Regions from separate parts of the Paenibacillus roseipurpureus genome, predicted to be linked through region 2. Evidence: riboswitches for the same ligand, from Rfam matches in the RefSeq annotation. Region 2 holds a riboswitch; the other holds the start of a gene.
The links. Region 2 has a riboswitch for cobalamin ahead of MJB10_RS21205 (ABC transporter substrate-binding protein). Riboswitches for the same ligand answer to the same signal wherever they lie in the genome.
Positions count from the first base shown of each region.

Region 1 (7,976 bases), 2.6 Mb from region 2:
CCAGTTGGACTTCCGGTTTGTTCCGGTACGAAGATGCATTGAGCTTTGTAATGACCGTTTGATTCATGTCCAATTCCAATTGGACGAAATCTTGTCCATGTTGGGTGGCTTTACTCAAGATGGTGAGTTCAGCAAGCTTCTCTTCCGCGAAAGCAAGCGCATCACGCAAGACGGGCGCTAATTTGGTTTCCTTGCGTTTGGAAACCGGAACATGCAATAAACTGGAGGATGGTTGCAACAGCATCCGTTCGTAAGGAACAATTGCAGATAAATGATCAAGGAATTCCAACTGCGTCTGCAAGTCCGATTGCCAAATATTGCGGCCATCCACGAGGCCAACGCCTAATAATTTATTTTCAGGGAAGCCGTATGTTTGAATGTTTTTCCAGTTCAATTCAAATCCATGGACGAAGTCCAGGCCGATCACATGTACAGGCAGTTGGCTAATCGCTTGGTAGTGTTCAACGGCATCGAAATACGTTTGAAGCACGATCTTCAATTTTGGCGCTGCGGCAGTCAGTGTAGCAATGATACTGCTTACTCGGCTAATATCGGCATCGCTCAAGGACTGAACCAGGATTGGCTCGTCGATTTGCAGCCATTCTACGCCTTCTTCCTCAAGCTCAGTAACGATGCGCACATAGAGAGGCAAGAAAGCACTGATCAACTGATCAATCTCAGCTGGCTGATAACCTTTTGCTAGTTTCAAGAACGTGAATAGCCCCAGTAGAACTGGCTTGCCTTGAATGCCGAGCTGAAGCTTCGCTTCGCGATACGCTTGAAGCGGTTTGTTGATGGTGAGCTGGGGCTGCACATCTTGCAGCTCGGGTACAATGTAGTGATAATTCGTATTGAACCATTTGGTCATTTCACAAGCTGTTGCGCCTTGACTGCCGCGCGCCATGGCATAGTACGTGGAGAGGGGAACTTCGCCTCCTTCATACGGGAAACGCTTCGGAACAATGCCGAACATCGTGGCTGTATCCAGCACGTGATCGTACAGGCTGAAGTCACCGACAGGGATCAGGTCAATCCCTTTCTGCTGCTGGACTCGCAGATTGTTCAGTCGAATCGCCTCAATCTGCTGTGTGAATTCGCCTTCCTCCAGCTTGCCTGCCCAGAAAGCCTCTAGCGCCTTCTTCCATTCCCGATTTTCACCAATTCTTGGGTATCCTAAATTACTGCTTAACAATGCGCACATGTGGTGGCCTCCTCCATTTGTTTAACCGTTCTAGCTTGCTTTTCATGCAAAAAAAAGGGCATCTCTAACCTTGTTGGAAAAGGTTAAAGATACCCCGTGTATGTGTGTACAGTGGTTACGATCTCTAACACCTCCCTATCTCCCGTAGGTAAATCAGTGCTGTCAGAACAGGCAGGTCTCCTGGCTCCAGAATCGTCGTCCTACGCTTGCCTTCCCAATCGTTTGATCAGTGGCTTAAGCAGCGTCGGACTCCTCTGTTACAGTGGCGGGACCGCGTCGGTATTGCACCGAACTTCCCTTTTAAGCTCTAGTCGTAGTAAACGATCAAGAGCACCTATTCCCACAATATGCAATTGTGAATACTATACATGAATTCGAAGATCATGCAAAGACTTTTTGTTAGGCGCCTGCTGCTGAACGCTCCTAACACGTCTACAAATGCAAAAAGAGACCGCGATTTCTCGCGATCTCTTGTCTTGCAAACGTCCCAGGAGGGATTCGAACCCCCGACCGCACGCTTAGAAGGCGTGTGCTCTATCCAGCTGAGCTACTGAGACATACCTCACTTCTTACCGCCTGGACGAGATCCGTTTGGCGAAGCAAGAGTTATAATATCATAACGTTTTATACGAAGTCAACACTTCATTTCAGATTAATTTTTGCAATCCCATGGATGATGGAGTAAACTGTCACAAGCGAGACCACGAACCGAGGTGATCCCTTTGTCTGATCCATCTTTGGATAATGTTATTCTTTTTCCGAAAACTGAAAAGTTCTATGAAGACGAACTTACCAAGCTGCTGCGGGCAGAACGGTATCAAGAAGCGCTCGAGATGCTAACTTTTCTTTTGCAGTTTCCAGGCGTCGATCGGGATAAATCCGACCAATGGGAAGCGCTGCGTCACTGGCTGCTCACGATGTTTCCCGAGACGATGTTTCCATCATCGGAATCGTTGGCAGAGGATGCAGAGGAAGAATCCGCCTTGCTGCGTCAGTATATTCAAGACAAAACGGCAGCTGACGATGGCGCCTTTGTCAATAAGCTGAAAACGATGCTCCAAGAGGGTACGTTGGAAGCCCAGGTGAATGCTCTAGACCAACTGGCCTATATTGAACAGCCTGAGGTCAGTCAATTCGTGAAGGCATGGCTGTGCGAGAGACCAAGACATCCGCATATTCAGTTCAAGGCGCTGCAAGCGCTGAAACAAATGGGGGAGCAGGGGATGATCGAATTTCCCAAAAACGGTAAAATCGTGCTGGTGGAGATTGAGGAGACACCCCTCACCGCGGAAGATTTTCCATCCCGCATTCGTGATATGATTCGAAGAGTCGGGGACATTAGTGAAATAAGCCAGCCTGACTTTGTCTACTTCGCATCTCAGACCTGGCAAGAGTTCTTAGCCTACGCGTACGGGACGTCGATTTACACGGAGTTGCTTAGAACGGAAGAAAGCGCGGTAGATGTGTGGGCTTCGGCGCTGCATGCAATTTTGCAGGAAAAATTATTTGGAACTGGCGAGCGTGAACAATTGCTAGAGACGTACGGGATAGTCGACGGCATGGCTTTGCAATGGAAGCGGGCGCATAACGTACTCAGCGCGTTTGTGAAGCAGTTTACACCTAATCCGACTTAGGCAGATAACGTGCCTTGAAATGAAAATGTTATATGGTATAATAGAATGGTTATAATGAGCTTAACGTGAAAACTATTAGTCAAGGTACATTTTTGGAGGGGAAGGCATAAAATGAAAGCAAGTTGGGAAAAAATAGAGAAGAACGTTGGCGTTCTTGAAGTAGAAGTTGGCGCAGAGCGCGTAGCAGATGCTTTGGATAAAGCATTCAAAAAAGTATCAGCGAAAGTGAATGTTCCAGGATTCCGTAAAGGGAAAGTGCCTCGTTCAATCTTTGAAGCTAAATTCGGTGTTGAAAGTTTGTACCAAGACGCAATTGATATCATTTTGCCAGAAGTTTATGTACAAGCGATTGAAGAGGTTAAAATCGAGCCTGTTGATCGTCCTGAAGTAGACGTTGAGCAATTTGGTAAAGGTCAAGTCATGAAGTTCAAAGCGAAAGTAACGGTTAAGCCTGAAGTAACGCTTGGCGATTACAAAGGTATCGAAGTTGACGCTGTAAACGCTGAAGTTTCAGAAGATGAATTGAACGCTGAGCTTTCTCGTTTGCAACAACGTCACGCTGAACTAGTTGTACTTGAAGAAGGACAAGCTGCTAACGGTGACGTAGTCGTAATTGATTTCGAAGGTTTCGTTGACGGTGTAGCTTTCGAAGGCGGTAAAGCAGAGAAATACTCCCTTGAGCTTGGCTCCAACTCCTTCATTCCAGGCTTTGAAGATCAACTCGTAGGTCTTGGCAAAGGCGAAGAGAAAGACATTAACGTGACTTTCCCTGAGAACTACCAATCCGAAGATTTGAAAGGCAAAGCAGCTGTGTTTAAAGTGAAAATTCACGATATCAAACGCAAAAACTTGCCAGAGCTTGACGATGAGTTCGCGAAAGACGTAAGTGAGTACGATACACTTGTTGAGTACAAAGCTGAACTTCAAAACCGTATGCAAGACCGTAAGAAAAAGGATGCTGAAGCTGCACTTGAAACAGCTGTTGTTGAGAAAGCTGCTGCAAACGCAGAAGTAGAGATCCCAGGTGCGATGGTTGAAGCTGAGCTTGATATCATGGTAAAAGAATTCGAAAGACGTCTCCGCTCCCAAGGCATGACGCTTGAGATCTACTACCAATTCTCAGGTCAAAATGAGAGCGCATTGAAAGAGCAAATGAAAGAAGATGCTGAGAAGCGTGTTCGTAACAACCTTGTTCTTGAAGCGATCTCTGTTGCAGAAAATATCACAGTTTCCGATGAAGAAGTTGACGCGGAACTTGAGAAGTATGCACCGTCCTACCAAAAGTCAGCTGCTGAGCTTCGCACACTGTTTGCTTCAAACGGTAGCCTTGAAGGTCTTAGCAACGATTTAGTTATCAGAAAAACGGTGGATTTCTTGCTTCAAAATAGCAAGCATGTTTCCGCAGCCGTATAAATAAGGTAAGTAAAGGCACGTACGTAAGCAACGTGCCTTTCTTTTACCCTAATTTACGACTAAAATCTATCGTACATATGTATTACCCGCCTACATAGCTGATTTCAGAAAAATGACATTGTTATTCAATCGTGGTAAACTGTAAATGAATCTCAATTTAGAGAACATGGCTATTGCCGCAAAAGGAGTTGGTACAATGAGTCTTATTCCTATGGTTGTTGAACAAGAGGCTCGTGGAGAACGTTCCTACGATATCTACTCGCGTTTACTTAAGGACCGCATAATCTTTATCGGAACCGCTATTGATGACGATGTGGCTAATTTGGTCATTGCCCAGCTACTCTTTTTATCCGCCCAGGACCCTGACAAAGATATTCACTTATATATCAACTCACCTGGTGGGTCCGTTACAGCTGGTATGGGTATCTTCGATACCATGCAGTTTATTAAGCCGGATGTTTCTACGATTTGTGTAGGAATGGCTGCAAGCATGGGTTCTTTGCTGTTGACAGCGGGAGCCAAAGGTAAGCGATACGCGCTGCCGAATGCTGAAGTTATGATTCACCAACCGCTCGGCGGTGTAAGGGGTCAAGCGACCGATATCAAAATCCATGCGGATTGGATTATCAAAACCAAGAACAAACTCAACCAGATCTACGTGGACCGAACGGGACAGCCGCTTGAAAAGATCGAAAGAGACACCGACCGAGATAACTTTATGAGCGCTGAAGAAGCGAAGGCATACGGGTTAATCGACGAGGTTATCACTCGAAACGACTTGAAATAAAGGAGTGATCCCATGTTTAAATTTAACGATGAAAAAGGCCAACTCAAATGTTCCTTTTGTGGAAAATCCCAGGACCAAGTGCGCAAACTTGTTGCTGGCCCGGGAGTTTACATTTGTGATGAATGTATAGAGCTTTGTACGGAAATTGTGGAAGAAGAACTAGGGCATGAAGAAGAGCTAGATCTGAAAGATGTTCCAAAACCAAAGGAAATCCGCAACATTTTGGACCAATACGTCATTGGTCAAGAACAAGCGAAGAAATCCTTGGCTGTCGCCGTTTACAACCACTATAAGCGGATCAATTCCCAGAACAAGCTGGAAGACGTTGAACTTCAAAAAAGTAATATCGTTCTCCTTGGACCAACAGGTAGCGGTAAAACACTTCTTGCTCAGACGCTGGCGAAAATTTTGAATGTGCCATTTGCAATTGCCGATGCGACATCCTTAACAGAAGCAGGTTATGTAGGTGAAGATGTGGAAAACATTCTTCTCAAACTGATCCAGGCTGCTGACTATGATGTGGAAAAAGCAGAGCGCGGCATCATTTATATCGATGAGATTGATAAAGTTGCACGCAAATCCGAGAATCCATCCATTACACGCGATGTTTCAGGTGAAGGCGTTCAGCAAGCGCTTCTCAAAATTCTTGAAGGCACTGTAGCTTCCGTTCCTCCACAAGGTGGACGTAAGCATCCGCATCAAGAGTTCATTCAAATTGATACAACGAACATTCTGTTTATTTGCGGCGGTGCCTTTGATGGACTAGAGCAAATTATCAAACGCAGAATTGGTAAGAAAGTGATTGGCTTCAGCACAGACGGTGCGAAAGTTGACTTGAAACCAGGTGAATACCTATCGATGGTCCTTCCAGAGGATCTCTTGAGATTCGGATTAATTCCGGAGTTCGTAGGTCGTTTGCCAGTTATCTCGACCCTAGAGCCGCTTGATGAGGCAGCACTTGTACGTATTCTTTCCGAGCCTAAGAATGCGCTTGTGAAGCAATATCAGAAAATGCTTGAAATGGATAACGTTTCGCTTGAATTTGACGCAGAAGCCTTGGATGCGATTGCCAAAGAAGCGATTAAACGTAACACGGGAGCGCGCGGCTTGAGAGCGATCATCGAAAGCATTATGCTGGACGTGATGTTCGAAGTTCCTTCCAGAACAGACGTATCTTCCTGTGTCGTTACCAAAGAAACCGTGCAGAACAAGATTACGCCTACATTGACAACGAAAGATGGCGCACAGCCGTCTGGCAAGAAGAAGGAAGAAAGCGCGTAAGCGATATTTTCATAAAAGATCACGCAGCCTCCAATCTGGTTCCCATTTCTGGGAACTAGAGCGGAGGATGTTTGGTGTCATGGGGAGAGAAACCAACATGTTTCATAGAAAAGATACGAGGCCCGTTCGCGTAGGCGACTTAACGATCGGCGGCAGTAACGAAGTCATCATGCAAAGCATGTGTACGACGAAGACGGCCGATGTGAAAGCGACGGTAGCGGAAATTCTTCGTTTGGAAGAAGCAGGCTGCCAGATCGTGCGTGTGACCGTAAACAATAAAGAAGCTGCTGAAGCGATTAAGGAAATTAAGAAGCAGATTCATATCCCGCTTGTTTCAGATATCCATTTTGACCATCGTTTAGCGCTTGCTGCGATTGAAAATGGAATTGATAAGGTACGTATCAACCCAGGTAACATTGGGCGCCGTGAGAAAGTGGAAGCCGTAGTTAAAGCGTGTAAAGAGCGTGGCATCCCGATTCGAATTGGCGTGAACGCTGGCTCGCTAGAAAACCATTTGCTTGAAAAGTATGGCTATCCAACACCAGAAGCCATGGTTGAAAGTGCCTTGTTCCATATTAATATTTTGGAAGAGCTGGATTTCCATGATATTATCGTGTCGCTCAAAGCTTCCGATGTGCCGATGGCCATTGCCGCGTATTCGCAAGCAGCAAAAGCTTTCAATTATCCGCTTCATCTCGGGATTACAGAGGCAGGCACACTGTTCACTGGCGCAGTGAAGAGCGCAGCAGGGATCGGGACTTTGCTTAACATGGGTCTAGGGAATACGCTTCGTATTTCATTAAGTGCGGACCCCGTTGAAGAAATTAAAGTAGCAAGAGAATTGTTGAAGACATTCGGTCTTATCACGAATGCGGCAACGCTTGTGTCTTGTCCAACTTGCGGTCGACTCGATATTGATTTATTCTCAATCGCTAACGAAGTTGAGGATTATATCGCGAAAATCAAAGTGCCGATCAAAGTTTCCGTGCTAGGCTGCGCGGTTAACGGACCAGGTGAAGCGCGTGAAGCCGATATCGGCATCGCGGGTGCTCGCGGGGAAGGGATGCTTTTCCGATACGGAGAAATGATTCGTAAAGTGCCAGAAGCTGAGCTTTTGACAGAGCTGAAACGAGAAATTGATGTCATTGTGAAAGCTTATGAAGAAACAGGAGAAATTCCTGGTCGCAAGCATCATTAATTTTTATAACTATGATATATGCACATAAAAAACCGTTACGAACCTTATGAGGTCTGTAGCGGTTTTTTCGTTTGCGCATATTTGGCAGGGAAGCGAAGCATAATGAGTGAAACTGGAAAGTTCGCCAGATTTCAGGAAAGTCATTTTAGCATCAGGAGGAGATTGGCATGAAGGCATTATTCATGAATAAAGCGTTGCGACAGGCGGCGATTACCCTGGTGATGGGAACGAGTTTAATCGTCAATGCTGCGAGTGCGGGAGCGAGTAACCCTAGTCTGGACGGTCAACAACCGATAAGTGCTTCAACGAAGAAGGTGGCAATTGTCATTGACGATTTTGGCAATAACATGGAAGGGACGGCTGAGATGTTAAAACTTCCAATTCCTTTTACAGTGGCAGTGATGCCATTCTTGCCTTCCACCAAGCAGGATGCCCAATTGGCGCATGACAGAGGTCTGGAAG
Region 1 covers NZ_CP130319.1:1,504,952-1,512,927, forward strand. Annotated here, with positions in the region: gene metE (5-methyltetrahydropteroyltriglutamate--homocysteine S-methyltransferase) at 1-1,201, opposite strand, end outside; cobalamin riboswitch at 1,355-1,554, opposite strand; tRNA gene MJB10_RS06820 (tRNA-Arg) at 1,685-1,758, opposite strand; gene MJB10_RS06825 (hypothetical protein) at 1,939-2,835, shown strand; gene tig (trigger factor) at 2,947-4,248, shown strand; gene clpP (ATP-dependent Clp endopeptidase proteolytic subunit ClpP) at 4,445-5,035, shown strand; gene clpX (ATP-dependent protease ATP-binding subunit ClpX) at 5,048-6,316, shown strand; gene ispG (flavodoxin-dependent (E)-4-hydroxy-3-methylbut-2-enyl-diphosphate synthase) at 6,414-7,514, shown strand; gene MJB10_RS06850 (divergent polysaccharide deacetylase family protein) at 7,682-7,976, shown strand, end outside.
Region 1: another riboswitch for cobalamin. It lies ahead of metE (5-methyltetrahydropteroyltriglutamate--homocysteine S-methyltransferase); the one in region 2 lies ahead of MJB10_RS21205 (ABC transporter substrate-binding protein).

Region 2 (7,976 bases):
CACCAATACACGGTCATGTGTGCACCTGTTATGGGGCAAGTGGCCGCTCATGAAGCATTGACGAATGGGCTGGAAGAGAAGGATCGCATGATCGAATCCTACAATCAACGGCGCCGTCTTGTCGTCAAAGGATTTCGCGAGATCGGGCTCCAATGCCATGAACCGCAAGGCGCTTTCTACGCATTTCCAAGCATTGTGGCAACGGGGTTAACTTCGGAAGAATTCGCTCAGCGGTTGCTGTTTGAAGCCAAGGTCGCTGCTGTGCCTGGTGATGTGTTCGGATTAGGTGGAGAGGGCTTCCTGCGTTGCTCTTACGCCTATAGTGTTTCACAGTTGAGCGAAGCCTTAGAAAGAATTGGAAAATTTTTAAGGAAATTATAAGATTCGTTCTAAAATGATATGTTCATAGAACACAAAAACTGGTATTCTTAGAGTAAGGAGGGATGAGCCCATGGCTTTTATGGAATATCAGCTAACTAGCTTTCAAAAGCAGTTTCAGATTCGCGAGCAAGATTTCGGCAAACGTTGGTTATCCAAAAATGCCAAGAAGCCCAATACCCTGTCGATTCTCGAGGAAGAGATTCATACGTTAAGACGCAAAATGGAACAGATGGTCATGGAAGGTCGAGAAATGACATCCGATGCAGTCGTTGAATTAAGTACAATGCTGGATCAGAAAATAAATGAATATATGACGTCAGGAAAGAAAAGTCGGTGAAAACCGGCTTTTCTGGCGACTATCGGGTCGTGAGCGTACAACGGAGGGAATTACTGTATATGAAGGCGAAATGGTTATTGGTTGTGATGCTCGGCATGATGCTGACGCTGACAGCTTGCGGTGGTCCTAAAGCAGATGTTTCCGTATTTATGATGGGGCCGAATGGTTTCCCAAGTGATGCGGCACAGAAGCTGGAGGTTTCTCTTAAATCAAAGGTTGGCGAAATTCCTACTGTAAAGCTGAATACATCACCTATTTTTTCACTAGAGAAAATGATTGTGGAGCTTGCTGCTGGCGGGAATGGCATTTTCATCCTTGGCGAAGAGCAGTTCAAGGGATTGAGTAACCAAGCGGGGTTCGTATCTCTTGATGATGTGATAAATCCAGCAGATTATCCAGACGGTGTCATCGAAATCAAAGAAGAGGGCAAGGCAGCTCAGAAGCATTTGTACGGCATTCCGCTTGCAGGGAACAAATGGATGAAGGAGCAAGGTTTTGAGGGCAAAGGTCTCTACGCTTTCATTCCGCAGAATGCTCCCAAAATGGACGAGGCTAAGCAAGTGTTGAAAATCATTGCACAAAAGTAAGAGAACGTCTATAATCGACAATTAGATTGATAGTATAATTTGCAGCCGTAGGTGCTGATAGATTTCAGTATGGAGTCTATTAGTTAAAAGGGAAGCTGGTTAGAGTCCAGCACGGTCCCGCCACTGTAATTCAGCCAAGCGCTTGGCTGGAGAGTCAGGATACCTGCCTATGGTGCCGTTTACGACATCCTTCGAGGAAAGGGTCGCGTTAAATCAGGAAGCAACTCATGTTCATTTGTTGCCCAATACCGCGATTTATCGTCCCTCTCGTTCCTTGTGAACAGGGGGGCTTTTTTGTTGGAATCAATCTACATCAAAAAGAGCGGAAAGAAGGGTTCCATCATGAAACAAAAGTGGGTCACCAAAGGATTAGTAGCAACACTAGCGCTTGCAACAGCAGTTTCGTTGTCCGCATGCGCCAAGAAAGAAGCAGAAATCTCAGATCCATCAAAGCTTGGCGGAGGATCGACCAAAGCGCCAGTATCGACGGCATCGGCAACACCAGTCGCAGTGAAGAAAACAACGTATCCTTTGAAAGTGAAGGATGCAACGGGGAAAGAATTTACATTTGACAAAGCGCCTGAGAAGATCGCATCCGTATCGCCGGCGGAGACAGAAGCGCTATTCGCGATCGGTTTAGAGTCCAACATCGTGGGTGTTTCGGATTATGATGACTACCCAGAAGCGGCTAAATCGAAACCGAAGCTGGGCAGCATTGTGAAACCGAATGTAGAGGCTGTCATTGCGTCCAATGCAAATCTAGTCATTACGGGCGTTTCGATGAATGCGGAATCGGTTGAGAAGCTTCGCGCGCTGAACATTAATGTGTTCAAAGTAGATCCGAAAACGTTAGATGATGCCATCACCAATATTCAAACGTTCGGTCAAATTACCGATCATCAGGAGCAAGCGGACAAGGTCGTTAGCAAAATGAAAGCGGACCGTCAAAAGGTTGTTGATGCTGTGAAAGACGTGAAGCAAGAGAATAAGAAAAAAGTGTACATCGAATTTGCCCCAGGTTGGACAGTTGGAAGCGGCGTGTTCATGGATGAGCTGATCAAGCTTTCCGGCGGCGTGAATGTGGCTGCGGATAAAGAAGGCTGGTACGAAATCAGTGAAGAGAAGATTATTCAACAAAATCCAAGTGTGATCTTGTTTGGGAACGGAATTATTGATTCAAAAACGAAGAAACCGCTAGAAGACATCATTCGTACGCGCGGCGGTTGGGATGCAATCGACGCTGTGAAAAATAAACGTGTAATTGGGTTAGATCAGAACCTGCTCAGCCGTCCAGGGCCAAGATTAACAGACGGATTGGTGGAAATGGCGAAAGGAATCTATCCTGAATTGGTGAAATAATGAAAAGAAAACTAATCGTTGGGGGAGGAGTAGGAGTCATACTCCTTCTTCTTTCTATTGTGGTGAGTTTATCGATAGGAACAGCAAATCTGCCGATCGCCGACATTGTGGGCATTCTGGGGAAACATATTCCAGGTGTAAGCAGTCATATCGAGATGAGCTGGCCGCAATCATCAGAGCAAATTTTGAATAAAGTGCGTATTCCGCGCGTACTGCTAGGAATTCTTGTCGGCGCTTCGCTTTCAATTGCAGGGGCAGCCTTCCAAGGCGTGCTTCGCAATCCGCTCGCTGATCCTTATTCCTTAGGGGTTTCCTCGGGGGCATCGGTGGGGGCGGCCATCCTCATCTATTTCGGACTCCAATTCGCTTGGTTCGGCCAGTGGTCCATTCCTATTGTGGCCTTCGCGACAGGAGCTATTTCTTTATTTTTAGTATTAAAATTGGCACTCATTGATGGAAAGCTCAAAATGGAAACGTTGATCTTATCTGGAGTCGTCATGCAGGCTTTTCTAGGAGCGTTCGTTTCGTTCCTCGTATCGATTTCCAACCAAGTGATTAATGAGATTATTTTCTGGTTGATGGGCAGCCTTGCACTGCGAGGATGGTCGTATGTGTACATGATTATGCCTTATCTTGCCGTCGGGATGATCATTTTAATGGGCTATGCGAGGTCGTTAAATTTGTTAGCGCTCGGGGAGCGTCAAGCCGCACATCTAGGCGTGCATGTAGAACGCACGAAACTGATCGTTCTCACTACGGCGACGTTGATAACAGCTTCAGCTGTATCGGTGGCTGGCGTTATTGGCTTCGTAGGATTAATCGTTCCCCATTTGATACGACTGATCGTGGGGCCCGACTATCGCTTGATCATTCCGCTTTCCGCCATTGGCGGGGGAATTTATGTCTTATGGGCGGATACGATCGCCCGAACGTTACTCAGTCCGACGGAAATTCCACTGGGTGTCATCACGGCTTTCCTGGGTGCCCCGTTTTTCGCCTATCTGCTTCACAAGGATAAGAAAACGTTAAGAGGTTGATGTCGATGATACAAGTAGAGGGGCTCTCCCGCCGTTTTCACGATCAGAGTGTGTTAGACCAGATTAGTTTTGAGGTGGCGCATGGGGAGTTTTTTGGCATTATTGGTCCGAATGGCAGCGGCAAGTCTACCCTGCTTCGCTTGCTTTCCGGCATGGATCCTGTGAACGATGGCCGTGTGCTTTTGAAAGGGAAAAAAGTGGGCTCTTACTCTCGCAAAGAGCTGGCCAAATGGCTCGCCGTTCTTCAACAAGACGCTCTTCCGCCTGTCGGGTTCACGGTTCGCGAAGTGATCGAGATGGGGCGGTTCCCTTTTCAAAGCTGGCTAGGCGGAGATCTGGAAAATGCAGAGAGACTTATTGAGGCAATTGTGGCAAAATTAGAACTGGAAGCGCTCGTCCATCGAACGATTGAGCGGTTGAGCGGTGGCGAACGGCAGCGCGTTGCACTAGCTAAAGTGATGGCCCAGCAGCCGAGTTTGCTCATGCTGGATGAGCCGACGACCTTCCTCGATATCGGCTATCAAGTCCAAATGATGGACTATATCCGAAGCTGGCAGCAGGAAGCGGAGCTGACGGTAGTGGCTGTCCTGCATGATCTGAATTTGGCGGCGCAGTATTGCACGCGTTTGATGATCATCCATGAGGGGCGTGTTGCCGCTATTGGCACACCTGAGGAGATCATGAAGAGTGACCTGATTGCTCATGTGTACGGGACAGAACCGATTGTGTTGAAACATCCTGTTACAGATGTACCGCAGATATTATTACAACCTGGAAAATAACACATAATGTGCGTGTTCAAAAAGTCGGGTTTTCAGCACCGAGAAGGTTGCGAGAATGGGACGAAGAGGAACGGAGTGTAGGCAAACCTACATGAGTACCGGACTTCCAAGGTGAACGCAAGATTCGATGTCGAATTGAATTCTTGGATTGCTTCGTGGTCAAATACGACTTTTTGAGCTACCTCATAAACGGAGGCATGAAAAATGAATAGATTAGAAGCTTTGCTTCAAGCGATTGAACCGCTCCATGCGGAGATCGTAGGACAAGCAAATGATCATTTAAACCAATTGACGAAGCCGCAGGGAAGTTTAGGCAAGTTAGAGGATATTGCACGACAAGTCGCGGGTATTACGGGTGAAGTGATGCCGGACTTATCGAAAAAAGCCGTGATTGTTATGGCAGGCGACCATGGTGTGTGTGAAGAAGGCATTTCTGCCTTCCCAGCGGAAGTAACGCCTCAGATGGTGCTTAACTTCTTATCTGGCGGCGCTGCTGTCAATGTACTTGCCCGACATGCGGGAGCGGATGTCGTGTGTGTGGATATCGGCGTGAATGCGGATTTGGAGCATCCGAATCTGGTCTCATGCAAAGTTCGCAAGGGCACGCGCAATATGGCACGAGAGGCTGCGCTATCTCTGGATGAGACGGTGGATGCAATTCTAGCAGGTGTGCGGATCGTGGATGATTTGGTTGAAAAAGGCTATCGACTTTTCGCCACAGGCGAAATGGGGATCGGCAATACAACAGCAAGCGCTGCGATCCTATGCGCGTTGACGGGCTTGGAAGCTGGCCAGGCCGTGGGCCGTGGCACAGGGATAGACGATGCGACATGGCTGCATAAGCAATCGGTCGTTACGAAGGCGCTGAACGTGAACGGTCTGCGCGCCGAGGGTGGAGAGACAAGCGCTGCGTATGGGCTTGAAGTGTTGAGTAAAGTCGGCGGATTGGAGATCGCCGGACTGGTTGGGGTGATTCTTGGCGCGGCGAAGCACCGCTGCCCGGTTGTCGTCGACGGCTTCATCTCGTCGACAGCAGCGCTCGTGGCGAGCCGATTAGCTCCGCTAAGCGCGTCCTACATGCTCGCCTCGCACTTGTCGCAGGAGCAAGGGCATGCGAAGCTCCTGGAGTCGCTTGGCCTCAAAGCGATGCTGCAGATGGATATGCGGTTGGGCGAAGGCACGGGCGCAGTGCTTGTGTTTAACTTGATCGATGCTGCAGGCAAGATCATGAGAGAGATGGCGACATTCGACAGTGCCGGCGTGTCGCGCGGGTAAGATGAAGAGCGTAAGAGGGGATTAGCTCCCGCATGGCGATAGAAGCGCTCGAGTTAGTCGAATTTATCGACTAACAGCGACTGCACGGCGATAGAAGCGCTCGAGTTAGTAGAAGAGAAGGTGGCGGATGTCATGGCGGTATTGGTTACAGGCGGCGCGCGCAGCGGAAAGAGCTCTTTCGCTGAGAAGCTGGCGATGCATCGCAATCAGCGCGGAATTTACATCGCGACCTGTCTTGCCGAAGATGAGGAAATGAAGGAGCGGGTGGGACTGCACCAGCAGATGAGGCTGCAGGCGGGTTTCCCTTGGGAAACGCGGGAGGAGCCGTATGCGCTGGTGGATGAGCTTAACAAGCTACAGGAGAGCGGTGAAGGGGCTGTTGTGTTGGTGGACTGCCTAACACTATGGCTTACGAATTGGCTATTGTACTACGAAGCTTCCAGCTATGCGGCTGAGCATGTCGGCAAGCGCATTGATGAGCTTGTGCAAGCGGTAGCTTCCCACCCTGGACAAGTCATCTTGGTGACGAACGAAGTGGGCGACGGCATTGTGCCGGAATATCCGCTTGGTCGACAGTTCCGAGATTTGGCGGGTCGTATGAATCAACGGCTCGCTGCGGTTTGTGAGGAGGTTTTCCTCGTGACCGTGGGGATTCCAGTTGAATTAAAAAGCAGAGCTTACGTATTTGAGACATAGATAGGTTGGGCGAAGAGATGGGCTTATGTAAAAATAGTTGGGTGAACGCCGATGTGGCTGTATAGCCCGCTGGAAATAGTAAGTATGACGGCTGCAGCCATTATGTTGGACTGGCTGATTGGCGATCCGAAATGGCCAACTCATCCCGTGATTTGGATCGGTCGTTGGATTCGTTGGATGGAACATAAGCTGCATCCGGGAAAAAACGGCGACGTCACTAGCGTGGCTGCGAACCCGAGGTGGGTGAAGTGGAAGGGAGTCGTGCTGACGATATCTACCGTTGCGCTCAGTTTCGGCATCGTCCTCTTGTTTGTGTCGACTGCACACCGCATTCACCCCTGGTTGGGGTATGCGGTATCCACCTGGCTGATCGCCACCACGGTGGCGATCAAGGGCTTGAAAGACGCCGCGTACCTCGTCTACCGTCCGCTGCGCACAGGCAACCTCGCAGATGCTCGCAAGTACACCGGCTACATCGTAGGCCGGGATACCGCGCATCTGCCCGAGGCAGAGCTGACGCGAGCCGTCGTGGAGACGGTCGCGGAGAACATCGTGGACGCGGTCGTCGCGCCCTTGATCTACGCGCTGCTCGGCGGTTCGCCGCTCGCGATGTTGTACCGCGCATCGAATACGCTGGATTCGATGGTCGGTTACCGAAATGACAGATACCGTCATTTCGGCTGGGCGTCGGCCCGCTGGGACGACGTCATGAACTGGCTGCCGGCGCGCCTGACCGGCGCCCTGCTCGTCCTGACAGCCCTGCTCACGCCGGGCTGCTCAGCTGGGCGCGCTGCGGCAGCGATACGCCGCTTCGCGCATCTACACCCCAGCCCGAACAGCGGGATACCCGAGTCGGCGGTTGCCGGGGCACTCGGGATCGAGCTTGGCGGGCTGAACAGCTACGGAGGCGCTGCGAGTGAGCGCGCCCGCTTGGGCTGGCCGCTGCGTCCGCGAACGCAGCAGGACATTGTCTACGCCGTGAGAATGCTCTACGGCGTCAGTTTCATCATGATGGGAGGACTCCTGTGCGTCATCTTCGTATTGGGCTAGACTGGCTGCGTGCCGGCCTGGCCGCTTTTCAATTTTTGACCCGTTTACCGCTGCCGTTCCAGATTGACTATACGGAGCGGGTATTCCAGCGAAGCACGGTGTGGTACCCGCTGGTCGGTTTCGTGATCGGTGTGCTTCTACAGTTGGCGGGAGTCGGAGTGGCTTATGCGGTTCCTGCCATGCCAGGCGCAGTCCTGCTGCTCGGCTTGTGGGTCGTGCTCACGGGGGGGCTTCACTTGGATGGTCTCATGGATACGGCGGATGGGATTCTGAGTCATCGGCCTCGCGAGCAAATGCTTGAAATCATGAAAGACAGTCGCGTGGGCGCGATGGGTGTGATCGTTTGCGTGTTGCAGCTCATGTTGAAATGCTCTCTCTTATATACGATGCTTGATACGGCCAAATCAGGGCAGCACAGTCAACTGCTGCTGGTAGCCATCGTACCGATATGGAGCCGTTGGTTCATGGTAGC
Region 2 covers NZ_CP130319.1:4,723,812-4,731,787, reverse strand. Annotated here, with positions in the region: gene MJB10_RS21220 (aminotransferase class I/II-fold pyridoxal phosphate-dependent enzyme) at 1-381, shown strand, start outside; gene MJB10_RS21215 (aspartyl-phosphate phosphatase Spo0E family protein) at 452-718, shown strand; gene MJB10_RS21210 (hypothetical protein) at 715-1,305, shown strand; cobalamin riboswitch at 1,338-1,490, shown strand; gene MJB10_RS21205 (ABC transporter substrate-binding protein) at 1,648-2,664, shown strand; gene MJB10_RS21200 (FecCD family ABC transporter permease) at 2,664-3,701, shown strand; gene MJB10_RS21195 (heme ABC transporter ATP-binding protein) at 3,707-4,483, shown strand; gene cobT (nicotinate-nucleotide--dimethylbenzimidazole phosphoribosyltransferase) at 4,688-5,758, shown strand; gene cobU (bifunctional adenosylcobinamide kinase/adenosylcobinamide-phosphate guanylyltransferase) at 5,891-6,454, shown strand; gene cbiB (adenosylcobinamide-phosphate synthase CbiB) at 6,506-7,504, shown strand; gene cobS (adenosylcobinamide-GDP ribazoletransferase) at 7,480-7,976, shown strand, end outside.